Regions from separate parts of the Bradyrhizobium sp. YCK136 genome, predicted to be linked through region 1. Evidence: riboswitches for the same ligand, from Rfam matches in the RefSeq annotation. Region 1 holds a riboswitch; the other holds the start of a gene.
The links. A riboswitch is a leader RNA that binds a small molecule or an ion and turns the genes downstream of it on or off. The one in region 1 is predicted to bind cobalamin.
Positions count from the first base shown of each region.

Region 2: another riboswitch for cobalamin. It lies ahead of ACFLEY_RS30080 (DUF1636 domain-containing protein); the one in region 1 lies ahead of ACFLEY_RS48550 (ribonucleoside triphosphate reductase).

Region 1 covers NZ_CP172426.1:85,223-93,761, forward strand. Annotated here, with positions in the region: partial or broken gene trbI (IncP-type conjugal transfer protein TrbI) at 1-970, shown strand, start outside; partial or broken gene tnpC (IS66 family transposase) at 973-2,361, shown strand; gene ACFLEY_RS48540 (anaerobic ribonucleoside-triphosphate reductase activating protein) at 3,028-3,681, opposite strand; gene nrdD (anaerobic ribonucleoside-triphosphate reductase) at 3,638-3,829, opposite strand; gene ACFLEY_RS48550 (ribonucleoside triphosphate reductase) at 3,843-5,852, opposite strand; cobalamin riboswitch at 5,986-6,198, opposite strand; partial or broken gene ACFLEY_RS48555 (IS1380-like element ISBdi2 family transposase) at 6,475-7,813, opposite strand.
Region 2 covers NZ_CP172424.1:6,191,676-6,200,214, reverse strand. Annotated here, with positions in the region: gene cobD (threonine-phosphate decarboxylase CobD) at 1-483, shown strand, start outside; gene ACFLEY_RS30090 (cobyric acid synthase) at 472-1,920, opposite strand; gene cobO (cob(I)yrinic acid a,c-diamide adenosyltransferase) at 1,932-2,567, opposite strand; cobalamin riboswitch at 2,608-2,828, shown strand; gene ACFLEY_RS30080 (DUF1636 domain-containing protein) at 2,924-3,298, shown strand; gene cobW (cobalamin biosynthesis protein CobW) at 3,295-4,344, shown strand; gene cobN (cobaltochelatase subunit CobN) at 4,344-7,592, shown strand; gene cobG (precorrin-3B synthase) at 7,589-8,539, shown strand, end outside.

The DNA of each region.
Region 1 (8,539 bases):
CGAGGGCAAAGGAATCCGTCGCCTCAACCGGCTGCCGATCATTGTCGCCATCGTGCTGGTGATCGTCTTCTTCGCCGTCATCTTCTATGGCCTCACGTCGCGCGGTCTGTACTTCCGTCGCGCCGCCGGCATCGACACCGCCTCATCCAACCCGGCATCGACCTACGCCGATCAACTCAAGAAGGGCGTCTCCAACGGCATCATCGGCGACCAACAGGAAGCACAGACGTTCCAACCGGCCCCGGCGCAGCCCGAGCCCCCAAAGCCGGCAAGCAATCCCTTCACCGGCCGACAGCAGGCGGAGCCGGCCGGCTCGCAACTCGAATCCGAAGCGCTGTGGCGGGCGCGCCTCGAGCGGGAGGCACATGAACAATATTTGCGGGAGCAGCAGCGCCAGCGCATGGCCCGCGTGCAGGCGAACGACGCCGCCTATGATTCACCGCTCGGCATCAATCTCAGCAAGCTGCAAACATCGAGCGCATCCGTAAGCAATGCGGCGCAAGCGAAGACGACGACGACACCCGGTCTTGGACGCGGTGCGTCCGACCTTTATGCGACGGCGCTCCGCGCCGGCTTTGGCATGCAGAACATCGATCCGAACGGGCAAATGGCGAAAGAGGATTTCTTCAATGCAGACCTTAAGAAGCTCGGCTACCTCCCCAACAAGGTGGTCGCCCCGACATCCGCCTACGAACTGAAACGCGGTTCCGTCATTCCAGCGACGCTGATCACCGGCATCAATTCCGATCTTCCCGGTCGCATCACAGCCCAGGTCAGCCAGAACGTCTACGACAGCGCCACCGGCCATCAGTTGCTGATCCCGCAGGGCGCCAAACTCCTGGGGCGGTACGATTCCAAGGTTGCATTCGGACAAAGCCGCGTCCTTGTGGTCTGGACTGACATCGTCTTCCCGAACGGCTCGACGTTGCAGATCGGTGGCATGGCAGGCACCGACCCGGAAGGTTATGGTTCAATCCCGATCAGATGCAACTGGTTCTCGAGGACATCGAGATTGCCATCGCCGAAGTCCAGGAACGCCAGGACGATCGTGCGCGCCGCGCCGGCACGGCGCCGTCCAGCCGCCGGACCAGGCGCGCTGCCCGTGCCTTTCCCGCGCACCTGCCGCGCATCGAGCAGGTGATCGAACCCGAGAACCTCGAGTGTCCCTGCGGCTGCGGCCGGATGGTCCAGATCGGCGAGGATCGCTCCCGCCGTCTCGATGTCATGGCCGCCCAGTATCGTGTGATCGAGACGGTGCGACCGCGCTACGCCTGCGCAAAGGGCTGCACCGGTGTTGCTCAGGCGCCGGCGCCCGCCCATCTCGTGGAGGGTGGCATCCCCACCGAGGCGCTGCTGGCGCAGGTGGCGGTCGCCAAGTTCAGCGAGCACATGCCACTCTATCGTCAGTCGCAGGTTCTGGCTCGGCATGGCATCTTCATCGATCGCGCCGTTCTGGCAGACTGGATGGGAACGGTCGCCTTCCACCTCGCGCCGCTGGTCGAGCGCATGAGCGTCGTGATGAAGCAATCGGGCCGCTTGTTCATAGACGAGACCAGGGCGCCTGTGCTCGATCCGGGCCGGGGCCGAACGAAGACCGGCTATCTGTGGGCTGTCCTGCGCGACGATCGCGGCCACGGCGGCGCTGATCCACCAATCGTGGTCTACCACTACGCGCCAGGACGCGGTGGTGACCATGCTGAGCGCATCCTCGAGGGCTTCGACGGCATCCTTCAGGTCGACGGATACCAGGGCTATCATCGGCTCGCACGGCCCAAGCGCAAAGGCGGCGTGCCGCTGCGGCTGGCCGCATGTTGGTCCCACTCAAGGCGCAAGATCATCGCAGCGACTCCGAAAGCCGGCTCACCCATCGCCGAAGCCGTTCTCGCGCGCATCGCCGCACTCTATGCGATCGAGAAGGAGATCCGTGGCGCCGACGCCCCGGCTCGGCAAACGACCCGTAACGAGCGATCACGGCCGCTCGTCGCTGAACTCGAGAGGTTTCTGCGCGAGCAAGCCGCTCGCCTGTCGCCGGGCAGCGAGATGGGCAAGGCGATCGCCTATCTCCTGAACCATTGGGATGGCCTCACCTTGTTTCTCGACGATGGTTGCGTTGAGATGGACACCAATCCCGTCGAAAATCAAATCAGGCCGCTGACTCTGACGCGTAAAAATAGTTTATTTGCTGGTCACGACGAAGGTGGTCGTTCATGGGCGCGCATAGCTTCGCTCATCGCCACCTGCAAAATCAACAGCGTGGAGCCCTACGTCTGGATGAAAGCGACGCTCAAAGCGATCGCAACCGGTCACCCGCAGTCCCGGATCGACGAGCTCCTGCCCTGGTCGTTCGGCCGCACCTCGTAATTCTCCGTCGTTGCCGCCTCCATACCCCCCGCCAACGATTTGCAAACACGTTGATCAACAGACTGCAATCCCCACGCCAAACCTTTGCGAATGGGACGCGAACGTCGCTTACGGGTGATTGGGAGTGCCGAGCTATAGCTTACCTTGTCAGCGCCCTCGAAGGCCAGGGCATCATGCCGAAAGCTGGGCAGCCAACCTATTTCGCAATCCACGAAGAACTGGACGAAAGCGAGGGGCGTCGGCGCGTTCGCATTTATCCTGAAATTGGCTTAAGAGCCGGAAGAGGCCTCGTCACCGCGGGCGACATCGAGCGGGCCATCGGCGGCCTTGATCGCGGCCTCTGCGAGTGGCTGGACTTCGAAACCGAGGCGGCCATCGCCTCAAGTCCCCCCTGTCTGACGGTTGTGGCACTGCCGAGATCATGCGCCGGTCGGGCAAATCGAAGCCAGTGGTGTGGCGCTGGCAGGCGCGTTTCATGGCGGAGGGCGTTGCCCGGTTGACGCGCGACAAGACGCTGTACTCGCAGCACTCTCGTTGTTGGGTCTCGGTATCTTCGGTCCGGGAATCGCAAATGGCCTGGTGTCTGGCGGACCGCAACTCGGGTGGAAGGAGTGTGGAAGGATAGGTGCCGCAGCCAGCACCCCGAACTGCAGCGGCTCACGGGGACTAAAGCAGGCTCGCGGTCGTGCATCCGGCCGCGCGGAACGGCTGAAGCCGATGGGCAGGAACGCCAAGCGCGACAAGGTCGGACGCCAGACGCGCCAGGTCGGAGCGATCCAGCAAGGCATCATGAACCGTCGTGCGGATGTCGCACGCGACGCCGCTTTCGAGCAGGCGCACGAGGCTGGCCTTGGCCTTGATGCCGCTCCCAATGACGCCAGTGATCCGCGCGTAATCATCGAACGCAGCCTTGACGTCGAAGCCAATCCAGTCGACGAGCGGCAATACGGCGGACAGCCGTGTGGGATAGGGCCCGGCGGTGTGCAATCCGATGCGGAAGCCGAGTTCGCGTCGCACAGCACGCATCGCGTCCGGCAGCGCCGCCTGGAGGGTGGGTTCGCCGCCAGAGAACACCACGCCGTCGAGCAGGCCGCGACGGCTGTCGAGAAAAGACAGCACGTCCGGCCACGCGATTTCGAAGTCTCCCCTCGGCGGAATCAGATGCGGGTTGTGGCAATAGCCGCACGACCAAGGGCAGCCCTGGCAGAACACCGTTGCCACGAGCTCGCCCGGCCAGTCGCAGGTGGACAGCCGGGCCAGCCCGCCAATCTGCAATTCAGCCGAGCGCGACGCGCGCTTCAGCGAAGAACCTGCGCTCATTGTGCTCGCCTTTCTTGCCGCGATTGAACGACGACACCGGCCGGTGATAACCCATCACGCGGGTCCAGACCTCACAGGGCTGGCGCTCGTCGTCGCTGAGCGTCACCGCGGAATCGGTGCTGGTCGCACGGGCAGTGGATTCGTTCATCTGTGGTCTCCTTTCAGTGCGCGGCGGCATGCCGCTTGGCTGCGAGCCGTTCGGCGTCGCATTTCGGGCAGAAGGCATGCTCGCCTTCGAGATAGCCGTGCGTCGGACAGATCGAGAATGTCGGCGTGACGGTGACGTAGGGTAGGCGGAAATTTGAGAGCGCCCGCCGCACGAGCTTCTTGCACGCTGCGCCCGAGGACAAGCGTGAGCCCATGTAGAGATGGAGCACCGTACCGCCGGTGTATTTGCGTTGCAGCTCGTCTTGGCGCTCAAGGGCCTCGAACGGATCGTCGGTGAGGCCGACCGGAAGCTGGCTCGAATTGGTGTAATAGGGGAGATCGACGGTGCCCGCCTGCAAGATTCCGGGGTAGCGCTTGCGGTCTTCCTTCGCGAAGCGGTAGGTCGTGCCCTCCGCGGGCGTGGCTTCGAGGTTGAACAGGATGCCGGTTTCGGTCTGGAACGCGGCGATGCGCGCGCGCACATGGTCGAGCAGCCGTACCGCAAAGGCATGGCCCCAGGGTGTGCTGATGTTCTCGCAATCGGCGGTGAGGTTGCGGATCATCTCGTTGACGCCATTGACGCCGAGCGTCGAGAAATGGTTGCGCAGCGTGCCCAGATAGCGCTTGCTATAGGGAAAAAGTCCGTCGTCCATGTAGCGTTGCACGACCTTGCGCTTGATGTCCAGGCTGTTGCGACCGATTTCCAGCAGCGCGTCGAGGCGATGGAATAGGCCCGCTTCGTCGCCGCGATGCAGATAGCCGAGGCGAGCGCAATTAATGGTAACCACACCAATAGAGCCGGTCTGCTCAGCGCTGCCGAACAGGCCGTTACCGCGCTTGAGCAGCTCGGTGAGATCGAGCTGTAGTCGGCAGCACATCGAGCGGATCATGTTCGGCTTGAGCTCGGAATTGATGAAGTTCTGGAAGTAGGGCAGGCCGTATTTCGCCGTCATCTCGAACAGGCGATCAGCGTTATCGCTCTCCCAGGGGAAATCCGCAGCGATGTTGTAGGTCGGGATTGGAAAGGTGAATACACGGCCCTTGGCGTCACCTTTCGTCATCACCTCCATATAGGCGCGGTTGATCATGTCCATTTCGGAACGCAGGTCGCCATAGGTGAAATCCATCTCCTCTCCGCCGATCACCGGCACCTGATCGCGGAGGTCCTCCGGGCAGGTCCAGTCGAAGGTGAGATTGGTGAAAGGCGTCTGCGTACCCCAGCGCGAGGGGACATTGAGGTTGTAGATGAGCTCCTGGATCGATTGCAGTACGTCGCCGTAGCTCAAGCCGTCCCTCCGGATGAACGGCGCCATATAGGTGTCGAACGAACTGAAGGCTTGCGCGCCCGCCCACTCGTTCTGCAACGTGCCGAGAAAATTGACGATCTGCCCGACCGCACTCGACATGTGCTTCGGCGGGCCGGCCTCGACCTTGCCGGGCACGCCGTTCAGTCCCTCGGTCAAGAGCGTGCGCAGCGACCAGCCGGCGCAATAACCGGCGAGCATGTCGAGGTCATGGATATGGATGTCGCCTTCACGATGGGCGTGGCCGATCTCCGGCGGGTAGATGTGCGACAGCCAGTAGTTGGCGACGACCTTGCCCGAGAGGTTCAGGATAAGGCCGCCCAGCGAATAGCCCTGGTTGGCGTTGGCATTCACGCGCCAGTCGGTACGTTCGAGATACTCGTTGATGGAAGCGGCGACATCAACCATCGTCTTGTGGTCCCGACGCGCCTGTCCGCGTTTCTCACGATAGACGATGTAGGCGCGCGCAGTGGCGAAATAGTCGGCCGCGATCAGCACCTGCTCGACAATATCCTGCACCTCTTCAATTTGGGGCGTTGCGCCGGCGAAGCGGTGCGCGATGACCTTGATAGTCTCTCCCGTGAGCCGGCCGGCCGCCTCGTCGTCGAACTCGCCGGTCGCCCGTCCCGCGCGCGCGATCGCAGAACGGATCTTGCCGGCATCGAACACAACCGTGTCGCCATCGCGTTTGACGATCGAGCGCGGCAATGCGGCTTGCAAAGAATTGCTTTGACCCAGACCAGACATCGGCATCCCATATGGGTTGGGGCAGGGCCGAGGTAGGCGCATGCGGAAAACGAGCCGCCCTCGGCGGCCGACTGCCGGCAAGCGACCACCGGGACACCCCGCCCGAGGACTCTGTTGTTGTCGCGGCAGGTCTCCTGGCTCGCGGGTTATTGCTGCTGTCTGGCCTTCCCGACGCGGAGATTTTGCGCCAGTGACTCTATCGACATCGGCTCGCCGCTTACAGTTGCGGGGGCAGCGCCGGCTTTGGCTTTCGGCCGTACCGGCTTCCCTCTTAGCTCTCTATCTTGTGATTCGAGAGACCGTGACGGCTACATTTAGGGGGCATATTCGATTCTGTGTCAACAGGTAGTTTATTGCAGCGGAAATATAGAGCCCGTCATGGGTTCTCGTCTTCGTTGCGCCACGCGTCGATTGTCTCGGGCTGCTTAGCCCGTCCTATTCGTGAGAGTGCGGCTTTTGGGCCCGATTGATGCGGCCGCACATCTTGTCTGACGAGGCGCACAGGATTGCCTTCGGCTTTTCGCCGCCTGACGACCGGTACTTTGCAACGCGCTTGAGGGATGGGTTGGGCGAACGGGGGCGGACGCCCCGCCGGTCAAGGACTGAGCGGCAGCAGCGCGCCGGGCAAGCCGCGGATCAGGTCGGCTTCGGGACATGCCGCGGCGAACGCAAGGCGAATGCGGCTCGTGGTCTCGACCACACGGGCAGCGAGTTTCAAGAGACGAAGACGCAGCGTCGCGAACTCGGCAGCGGCCAATTCCCGGGCTTTGGGAATGGCGTCGCGCACGGTCAGCATCAGCCAATAAGCGGCCGTATGGAGCACGAGACGGACCTGGTTGGCGAGCGCCGAACGGCAGCTGGTGCGGTCGGAGGCGAGCTGTGTCTTATGCAGCTTGATCAGATTCTCGGCTTGGCCGCGCGCGCAATACAGGCTGTCGTAGATCCACTCGGCCGAGCCGACATCGAGGCTGGTGACGACGAAACGGATGTCGAGGCCGAGCATCGTCGCCTCAATACGGGCGACGGTGCGCCGTTCGCGATCCCAGGACTTTGCCTTGTGGCGCGTCTCGGTATAGCCACGCAGAACCGGCAGGTTCTCGATGGCGCGTCGGGTGCGGATGTCGTCGGCGACCTCGTCGACTTTTCTGGCGAGAGGCTTGGTGCCGGACAGACCGAAGATGTAGTCGATGCCGTTGGTCTCGCACCACGCCATGGCCTCCGGCCGGGCATAGTGCCCGTCGCCACGGAACGTAATTTGCGTGTTGTGCCACCGCGTCCGGATATGCCGTACGGCGCAGATGGGCACGCACCTCGACGCCGCCCGGCGTCTTGCCGGGCCGCAGCACGACGGCCACGGGCCGGCTCTTCTCCGTGTCGTAGACGTGGATCGGCAGGAAGCAGCGTTCGTCATAATGAGCGTTGAACAGCGAGAGCTGCTGATGGCCGTGGACGACGTCGCAGGTATCATCGATGTCGAGCGTGACGGATGCCGGCTCGCGCGGGTAGCTATCCATCCATGCGTCGACCAAAGTGTAGGTCAGCCGGATCACGTCGCGCAGGCGCGGAGCATTCTCCAGCCGCGACAGCGTCGGCTGGGAACACAAATCCCGGCCCGTGTCCGGTAGGCGACCGCAGGCCAGTTTGAATGCCGGATCGGACCTCAGATGATCGAGGTCGTCGGCGTCCTCGTAGCCGCAGCAGATCGCGAACATGCGAGCGCGGAACATATCGACCAGGCTGTGCACGACCCGCGTCGGATCGCGCCGATCCGGGAACACCCGGGCCAGATTGTTGGCCAAACCGAGACGCCGCTCGGCCATCGCCAGAAGCATCACGCCCCCGTTCGAGGTTAGGCGCCCACCATCGAAGGCAGCTGTGACTTTCTTGGCGTGAATGGCTGGAAACGAGAAGGGCGGAATCGTATCGTCGGTCATGGCGGGCGTGGCGTTCGCGGTTGGAGGTGATGGGGTTGGCTTCGCAACCGAATCCTACGCCGCATCAGCGCTTTACCCCTCAGGCGCACTCTTACGAATAAGACGGGTTAAGTTGAAGAAAGATTGAGTGACTCCCGATCATTTCTGTGCCGAAACGTGGAGTCGCGGTCGTGCCGCGTCCAAAGAAACCGGCGCGAGCGGCCTATTAGACGCGGTAGGTGATCCGAAACGAGACTATCAAGCATGAAGAGATCGAGCGCGAGGCAGAGGTTTTATTTGTGTTGAATTCTTGCTTCTCGATAGTGGTCTGAAATCGTATCATCGGTCATGGCGGGCGTGGCGTTCGCGGTTGAAGGTGATGGGGTGGCTTCGCAACCGAATCCTACGCCGCATCAGCGCTTTACACCACGCTCGCCAGCCTCTCAGGCGCCCTCTCGCGAATAAGACGGGTTAGCCAGCGCCGCGATTTTTGTGGCCGGATGGAGCGCGAAGCGGATTGATTTGTGAATCGGCGCGATGGAATGACCTTGCCCAGATTAATGATGTCAACGGCTTAACGTGCCGATCGGCGCCGGGACCCCGCGCCAACTCACATTCTTGCCAAGACTATAGTGACCAGCCTCAATCGCGAGCGCCAGGCCGGGAAGAGTTTTGCGTTGCTCAAGCCGCTCGAGGTGACGTCATTCCGCTATGAGAAAAAGGGCCAGAAGGACATCGATGACGAGA
Region 2 (8,539 bases), on a different replicon from region 1:
TTTGTCGACGCCGTTCCGCAGCTGTCGCTTGCGCCGGAAGCGGATCATCCGGGGCTGCTGATCCTGCGCTCCTTCGGGAAGTTTTATGGTCTGGCCGGCCTGCGGCTTGGGTTTGCACTCGGTAGCGCGGCGGACATCGCCAGGATTGCGGCGATGTCGGGGCCATGGCCGGTCTCGGGGGCGGCGATCGCGATCGGCTGCCGCGCATTGCGTGATGATGCCTGGGCGGAGTCCACGTCAGCGCGGCTTGTGCGCGACTGTGCCCGTCTCGACGACATGGCGCGAGCGCAGGGCTGGCGGTTCGTTGGCGGCACGCCGCTGTTTCGTCTCTACGAGACGCCGGATGCGCTGGCCGCGCAGGAGAAGCTCGCGCGCGGCCAGATCTGGTCGCGCGTCTTCGTGCAGAAGCCGACATGGCTGCGGCTCGGACTTCCGGGCAGCGAGCCCGAATGGACGCGCCTCGCCGAGGTCCTAGCGCGCTAGCGAAAGCAGGCCTTCGACGTCGAGATGCTTTTCGATGTGATCGGCGAGCGCATCGAGCGCGCTCTCGACCCTGCTGTGATAGGGCTCGTCGCCTGCCGGGATGTCGAGCTTGGTCAAAAACGCTTTCCGGAAATCATCCGACGTGAACAGGCCGTGCAAATAGCTACCCTGTACGCGGCCATCGCTGGAGATTGCGCCTTCAGGCTCGCCATTCAGTTTGGCGAACGGACGGGCGCGATCGGGCCCGTCGGTGCGGCCGATGTGGATTTCGTAGGCCTCGATCGGCTGGTCGGTCGCCGCATGCACGGCCGCAACCCGCGTCAGCGTCTTCTGCGGACTCATCACCGTTTCGACATCCAGGAGTCCGAGGCCCGGCGTGTCGCCGGCAGGGCCTTCGATCCCGTCGGGATCGGCAACGCTGCGTCCGAGCATCTGATAGCCGCCGCAGAGGCCGAGCACGTGGCCGCCGCGGCGATAATGCGCCAGGAGATCAATGTCCCAGCCCTGCGCGCGCAGGAAGGCGAGGTCGCCGCGGGTGGATTTGGAGCCGGGGATGATGACGAGACGCACATCGCCAGGGATCGCTTCACCCGGCCGCACCATGACGAGATCGACGCCCGCCTCGAGCTTGAGCGGATCGAGATCGTCGAAATTGGCGATCCGCGACAGCGCAAGGCAAGCGATCTTGCATTGGCCCGGCTTTCGCGCATCACTCAGGCCCAGCGCGTCCTCGGCGGGCAGCTCGCCGGCGCGCGCAAACCAGGGCAGCACGCCAAAACCGCGCCAGGCGGTCTTTGCTTCGATCAGCTTGTAGCCGTCATCGAACAGCGTGGGATCGCCGCGAAATTTGTTGATGACAAAACCCTGGATCATCGCGGCATCGTCGGGGTCGATCACCATCTTGATGCCGACGAGCTGGGCGATGACGCCGCCACGGTCGATATCGCCGATCAGCACGACGGGCACGTCGGCCTTGCGCGCAAAACCCATGTTGGCGATGTCGGCCTTGCGCAAATTGACCTCGGCGGGGCTGCCGGCGCCTTCGACCAGCACGAGATCGGCGCGCGCCTTCAGCCGCTCAAAGCTCTCCAGCACCGCGCCCATCAATGACGGTTTCATCGCCGCGTATTCGCGCGCCCGCGCGGTCGCGATGCGTTTGCCGTGGACAACGACCTGCGCGCCGACATCGGTCTCGGGCTTCAGGAGCACCGGGTTCATGTCGGTGTGCGGCTCGACGCCGGCGGCGAGGGCTTGCAGTGCTTGGGCGCGGCCGATCTCGCCGCCGTCGACGGTCACGGCGGCATTGTTCGACATGTTCTGCGGCTTGAAGGGAAGCACGCGCAGCCCACGCCGCGTGAAGGCGCGCGCAAGGCCGGCGACGATGAGCGACTTGCCCACGTCCGAGCCGGCCCCCTGGATCATCAATGCGCGCGCCATCGCGTGTGTCTTCAGAACTCGACGCCGGCTTGCGCCTTGATGCCGGAGCGGAACGGATGTTTCACCAGCGTCATCTCGGTGACGAGGTCGGCGATCTCGATCAGCTCGTCCTTGGCATTGCGCCCGGTGAGCACGACATGTGTCATCGCAGGCTTTTGCGTCGTCAGGAACTCGACGACCTCAGCGATATCGAGATAGTCGTAGCGCAGCGCGATGTTAATCTCGTCGAGCACGACCATGCGCAGGTTCGAATCGAGGATCAGCTCCTTCGCCTTCTCCCAGCCGGCGCGCGCGGCCGCGATGTCGCGGGCGCGGTCCTGCGTCTCCCAGGTGAAACCTTCGCCCATCGCATGGAACTGGCAGAGATCGCCGAAATGGCCGGTGAGCAGGCGCCGCTCGCCTGTATCCCAGGCCCCCTTGATGAACTGCACGACGGCGCAGGGGAAGCCATGGGCGACGCAGCGCACGATCATGCCGAAGGCGGAGGAGGACTTGCCCTTGCCGGCGCCGGTATGGACGATGATGAGGCCCTTCTCGCCGCTCTTGGTCGCCATGATCTTGTCGCGGGCGGCCTTCTTCTTCGCCATTTTCGCGGCGTGGCGGGCGTCGGTTTCCTCGGCCGTTTGGGTATCCGGTTCAGGCGTCATCGGACGGGGTCCTTCGGCTTGACAAGAGGCGGCCAGGGGCAAATGGTGGCCCGGCGTTGGTTCCTGTCCTATGACAGGCGAAGAGGGAATGCGATAGGGTCCGAATCGGCAAGATTTGGGTCCAAAATGCAGCCGCCCCCGCGACCGTGACCGGAGAGATGCCCGAGGCCACTGATCCCTAACGGGATCGGGAAGGCGGGGATCGAAGGGCAAAACCCTGCTCCGCAAGCCGGGAGACCTGCCAGCGCGGACGATTTTTGGACCGGCGGACGGGGTGTTCCGCGACGGGGAAACGGACCCTCGCAAGACCGGTTCGTGGGCCTCTTCGCCTCCCGCTGTTTATTCTGGAAGAGGCGATGACCGTCACACTTCACGTCTGCATTACCTGCCGTGCCGGCGAGACGCTTGGCGAGGGCGAAGTCACGCCGGGCAAGCGCCTTCACGGTGCGATCGTCGACGCCGGCGTGCCCGATGGCGTCAATGTGGTTCCCGTTGAATGCCTGTCCGCATGCAGCCAGGGCTGCTCGGTCGCGCTCAGTGCGCCCGGCCGCTGGTCCTATGTCTATGGCCGCCTGTCGGATGCCAACGCGCGCGACGTGATCGCAGGCGCCGCCGCCTATGCGGCCGCGCCCGACGGCCTCGTGCCCTGGCGCAGCCGTCCCGAGATCTTCCGCAAGCAGTCACTTGCGCGCATTCCCCCCATTGCCGTCGTGCCGGAGGCCGCCGAATGAACTCGCTCGCAAAAGTCCCGGTCACGGTGATCACCGGCTTTCTCGGCTCCGGCAAGACGACGCTGATCCAGCATTTGCTCGCCAACCCCAACGGCAAGAAGCTCGCGGTGCTCGTCAACGAGTTCGGCAGCGAGGGCGTCGACGGCCAGATTCTGAAGTCCTGCGCCGATGCCAATTGCCCGGAGGAAAACATCGTCGAGCTCGCCAATGGCTGCATCTGCTGCACCGTTGCCGACGATTTCATCCCGACCATGGAGCTGTTGCTGGCGCGGCCGGTGAGGCCCGATCACATCCTGATCGAGACCTCGGGCCTGGCGCTGCCCAAGCCCTTGCTTAGGGCGTTCGACTGGCCGGAGATCCGTTCGCGCATCACCGTTGACGGTGTGATCGCGCTGGCCGATGCCGAGGCCGTCGCCGCCGGCCGTTTCGCGCCGGACCCGGCCGCAGTGGAAGTGCAGCGGGCGGCGGACGAAAATCTCGATCACGAGACGCCGCTGTCGGAAGTGTTCGAGGACCAGATCGCCTGCGCCGACATCGTGCTGCTGACCAAGGCCGATCTTGCCGGCCCGGCGGGACTCGAAGCGGCCAAGGCTGCCATCACCGCCGAGATGCCGCGCCGCGTGCCGATGCTTGCCGTTACCGACGGCGCGATCGATGCGCGCGTCATCCTCGGTCTCGGTGCCGCCGCCGAGAATGATCTTGCCGCGCGCCCGTCGCATCACGACGGCGAGGAGGAGCATGAGCACGACGATTTTGCGTCCGTCGTGATCGATCTTCCGGAAGTCGGCGACGTCGATGCGCTGGTCGCCTCGGTTCAGCGCCTGGCGCGCGAGCAGAACGTGCTGCGTGCCAAGGGTTACATCGCGGTCGCGGGCAAGCCGATGCGCCTGCTGCTCCAGGCCGTCGGCGAGCGCGTGCGTCACCAGTTCGACAAGCCCTGGGGCGCGCTCGCGCGGCAGTCAAAGCTCGTCGTGATCGGCGAGCACGGCGATATCGACGAGGCCGCGATAAGAGCGGGACTTGGTCTTTCAGGATCTGGCATCTGATGCACGTCGTCTTCCGCGAGAGCCGCGGTCTCGAGGAGACCGCGACGCCAAGGGACATCGGCCAGGACCCGGCCGATCTCGTGGTGCTCTCGTATTCGGATTCCGATCTTGCCGCGTTCGCGGCCGGCTGGCGGCGTGGCCGCGACAGCCTGCCGTCGCTGCGGCTCGCCAATCTCGCCGAACTGCGTCATCCGCTTTCGATCGACACCTACATCGAGCGCACGCTGGCCCAGGCACGCGGCATTCTGGTCCGCCTGATCGGCGGCGAGTCCTATTGGCCCTACGGTCTCGCGGCTCTCCAGCAACTCGCGCAGGCGCGCGGTATCGTGCTCGCCGTGCTGCCGGCCGACGGCCGCGACGACACGCGGCTCGATGCATACTCAACGCTGCCTGTCTCGACGCTGCGCCGGCTCAAGGTGCTCTGCGACACCGGCGGTCCGGTCGCAGCGCAGGCCGCGATTGCGCAACTTGCGCTGGCCTCGGGACTCTATGCCGGTCCGGTCGTCGGCGAGACGACCGTGCCCGAGATGGGCTTTTACGAGCCCGCGCGCGGTGTCATCGCCGTGCCGACCGCCGGCGAGGGCAAGCCTCGCGCGCTGGTGACGTTTTATCGGTCGTACCTGACCGCCGCGGACACCGGCCCGGTCGATGCGCTGATTGCCACGCTGCGCGAGAAGGGATTTGACGCCTATGGCGTGTTCGTCACCTCGCTGAAGGCCGCGGGCGTCGCGGACTGGCTGCGGCTCCAGCTCGTGGAAAATCCTCCGGCCGCGATCGTCAATGCGACCGCGTTCTCCGCGATCGGCGACGACGGCACGACACCGTTCGATGCGGCATCGTGTCCCGTGTTCCAGGTCGCGCTCTCCACCGCGCGGCGCGAGGACTGGGCGGAATCGCTGCGCGGCCTGTCGCCCGGCGACCTCGCGATGCATGTGGTGCTGCCCGAAGTCGACGGCCGCCTGTTTGCGGGGGTGGTGAGTTTCAAGTCGGCTGCGGAACGTGATCCCGACCTGCAATTCGCGCATCTGGCCCATCGCCCGGATCCAGGGCGCGTGAAGGCTATCGCCGCGCGCGTCGCGGCCTGGCAGAAGCTCGTGGTGAAGCCGGCCGGCGAGAAGCGGCTGGCGATCGTGCTGTCCAACTATCCGGGCCGCCCGCACCAGATCGCGCACGCAGTGGGTCTTGACGCGTTGGCTTCGGTCGAAGCCTTGATGTCCGATCTTGCGGGGACCGGCCTCGATGCCGTGCCGGTCCAGGCTCTCGGTGAGACGCTGCTGAGGCGGCAACTCACCTGGAGCGTCGCCGAATACAGCGCGGCGCTCTCGCGTCTTCCGCAATCCTTGCAGGATGATCTCGCGCAAGCCTGGGGCGCGCCGGAGAGCGACCCGAGCTGCCGCGACGGCGCGTTCCACTTCGCCGCGATCCAATGCGGCAAGTCGATCATCGCGGTTCAGCCGGAACGCGGCGATGCAACCACGCGCGACGCCGACTATCACGATCTCGCCCGCACGCCGCGGCATGCCTATGTCGCATTCTATCTCTGGCTCCGCGAGCAGGGCTGCGATGCTGTCGTGCACATGGGCGCGCATGGCACGCTGGAATGGCTGCCGGGAAAATCCGTGGCGCTGTCATCGAGCTGCTGGCCGGAAGCCCTGATCGGTGATCTGCCTGTCATTTATCCTTTCATCGTCAACGATCCCGGCGAGGCCGCGCAAGCCAAGCGGCGCATCGGTGCCGTCACCATCGGCCATCTGCCGCCGCCGCTCGAAAAGTCCGCCGTGCCGGATGGCCTGCGCCGGCTCGAACAGCTCCTCGACGAATATTCGACGGCCGATGGTCTCGATCCCGCCCGCCGCCAGCGGCTGATCGCCGCGATCCGGGACGAAGCCCGCGTGGCCGGACTGGAGGACGATCTCGGCCTCGATGCATCGGCAGCGCCAGCCGAAGCGATCCCGCGGATCGACCGCTTCGTCTGCGATCTCAAGGAAAGCCAGTTCGGCGACGGCCTGCACGTGTTCGGCCGCGGCGCCTGCGGCGAAGCGGAGCGGGACGCGCTGCGTGCCGCACTTGCCGGCCGGCGCATCGCGCCGGGGCCGTCGGGCTCGCCCTATCGCGGGCGCCAGGACGTGCTGCCGACGGGACGCAATCTGTTTGCCGTCGATCCGCGCGCCGTGCCGACGCCCTCGGCGCATGCGCAAGGCATCAAGCTCGCGGAAGAGCTGCTTCGCCGCCATTTGCAGGATCACGGCGACTGGCCGAAAGGCCTCGTGGTTGATCTCTGGGGCTCGGCGACGATGCGCACCGCCGGCGAGGAATTCGCGATGGCGCTGCATCTGGCGGGACTTGCGCCGCGCTGGGATCACGCCTCCGGCCGCGTCACCGGCTATGACATCATCGCGCCGGCCGAGCTCGGCCGTCCCCGCATCGACGTCACGCTGCGGCTGTCGGGCCTGTTCCGCGATGTCTTCTCCGGCCTCGCCCAGTTGTTCGAGGCGGCGGCCGAGGCGCTCGCCGCGCGCGAGGAGGAGGGCGACGAGAATCCGTACCGACACCGTGCGTCCCGCGTGTTCGCGCCGCGTCCCGGGCAATACGGCGTCGGCCTCTCGGCGATCCCTGATGCCTTCACGGCGGAGACGCGCGATGCGGCCGGCGAAGCCTGGCTGTCGGCGTCGTCCTGGGCGTTCTCCGCCGACGGCGAGATCAAGCCCGATCGCGCCGGCATCGAAAAGCGGCTCGCGTCGGCCGATGCTTTCGTCCACGTCCAGGACTTGCCGGAAACCGATCTTCTGCTCGCCGCCGACTATGCCGCGCATGAGGCCGGCGTTGCCGCGGCCGCAGCACATCTCGGCGCGGCGGGACCATCGCTCTATCATCTCGACGCGACGCGTCCCGACCAGCCGCATGCGCGCACGCTGACGGAGGAAATCTCACGCGTTGTCCGCGCGCGCGCGGCCAATCCGGCCTGGATCGCCGGCATGATGCGCCATGGTTTTCGCGGCGCCGCCGAGATCACCGCGACACTCGAGCACATGGCCGCCTTCGCCCATCTGGCCGGCGCCGTGCCGCCGCATCTGTTCGATCTCTACTACGATGCGACGCTCGGCAACGACGACGTCCGCGCCTTCATGGCCCGCGAGAATCCCGCGGCGCTCGCCGCGATGGAGACGTGCTTCACCCGTCTGCATGAGGCCTCACTCTGGCGAACGCGTCGCAATTCGATCGCGGCAGCGTTGCGGGAGGCGTCATGAGCGCGGCCATGGTCAAGGGCTGGTGCCCCGGCGCGCTGCGGCCGATGCAATCGGGCGACGGGCTCGTGGTTCGCGTGCGCCCGTTCGGCGGCCGGCTCGATGCGGCGCAGATCTCCGGACTGGCGCATCTGGCCGAACGCCATGGCAACGGCCTGATCGATGTCACCAGCCGCGCCAATCTCCAGATCAGAGGCGTCAGCGAAGGCAGCCACCGGCTGCTGCTCGACGGTCTTTCGCAACTGGCGCTGCTCGATCCCGACGCCGACACCGAGTCCCGGCGCAACATCCTGGTGACGCCGTTCTGGCGCGCGGGCGACGAGACCGAGGCGCTTGCCGCCGAGCTCGAGGAGGCGCTCGAGAATAGCGTGCTCGCGCTTCCGACGAAATTCGGCTTTGCCATCGATGACGGCACTTCGCGCGTGCTCGCCGGCGATTCCGCGGATGTGCGGATCGAGCGTGATGGCGCTGGCGGACTGCTGGTGAGGGCCAATGGCGCCAGCCTCGGCCGTTCCGTCGGACGCGGCGAGGCTGTGACCGCCGCCCTAGCGCTCGCAACCTGGTTCGTGACATCAGGCGGTGCCCGGGACGGGCGAGGGCGGATGGCGGCGCATCTTGCCGCTGGCGCAGCCCTGCCTGGCGCGTTGCGCGGCGAGGCCGAGCCGGCGCCGATCATGGCTGCGGCGCGCCCCGGCCTTTATCCGCAGGGCGCGATGGTCGGCGTCGCCTTCGGGCAAATGCCGCATGCGACGCTCAGCCAGTTCGCCGGCTGCGGACATGCCCTGCGCATGACGCCGTGGCGGATGGTTCTGAGCGAGGGCAAGCGGACCATGCCGTCCACGCCCGGTCTCATCACCGAGGCCTACGATCCGGCGCTGCGTGTCATCGCCTGCAGCGGCGCGCCGCGTTGCCGCGAGGCGCATGCCGATACCCGCGCGCTGGCGGCAGCG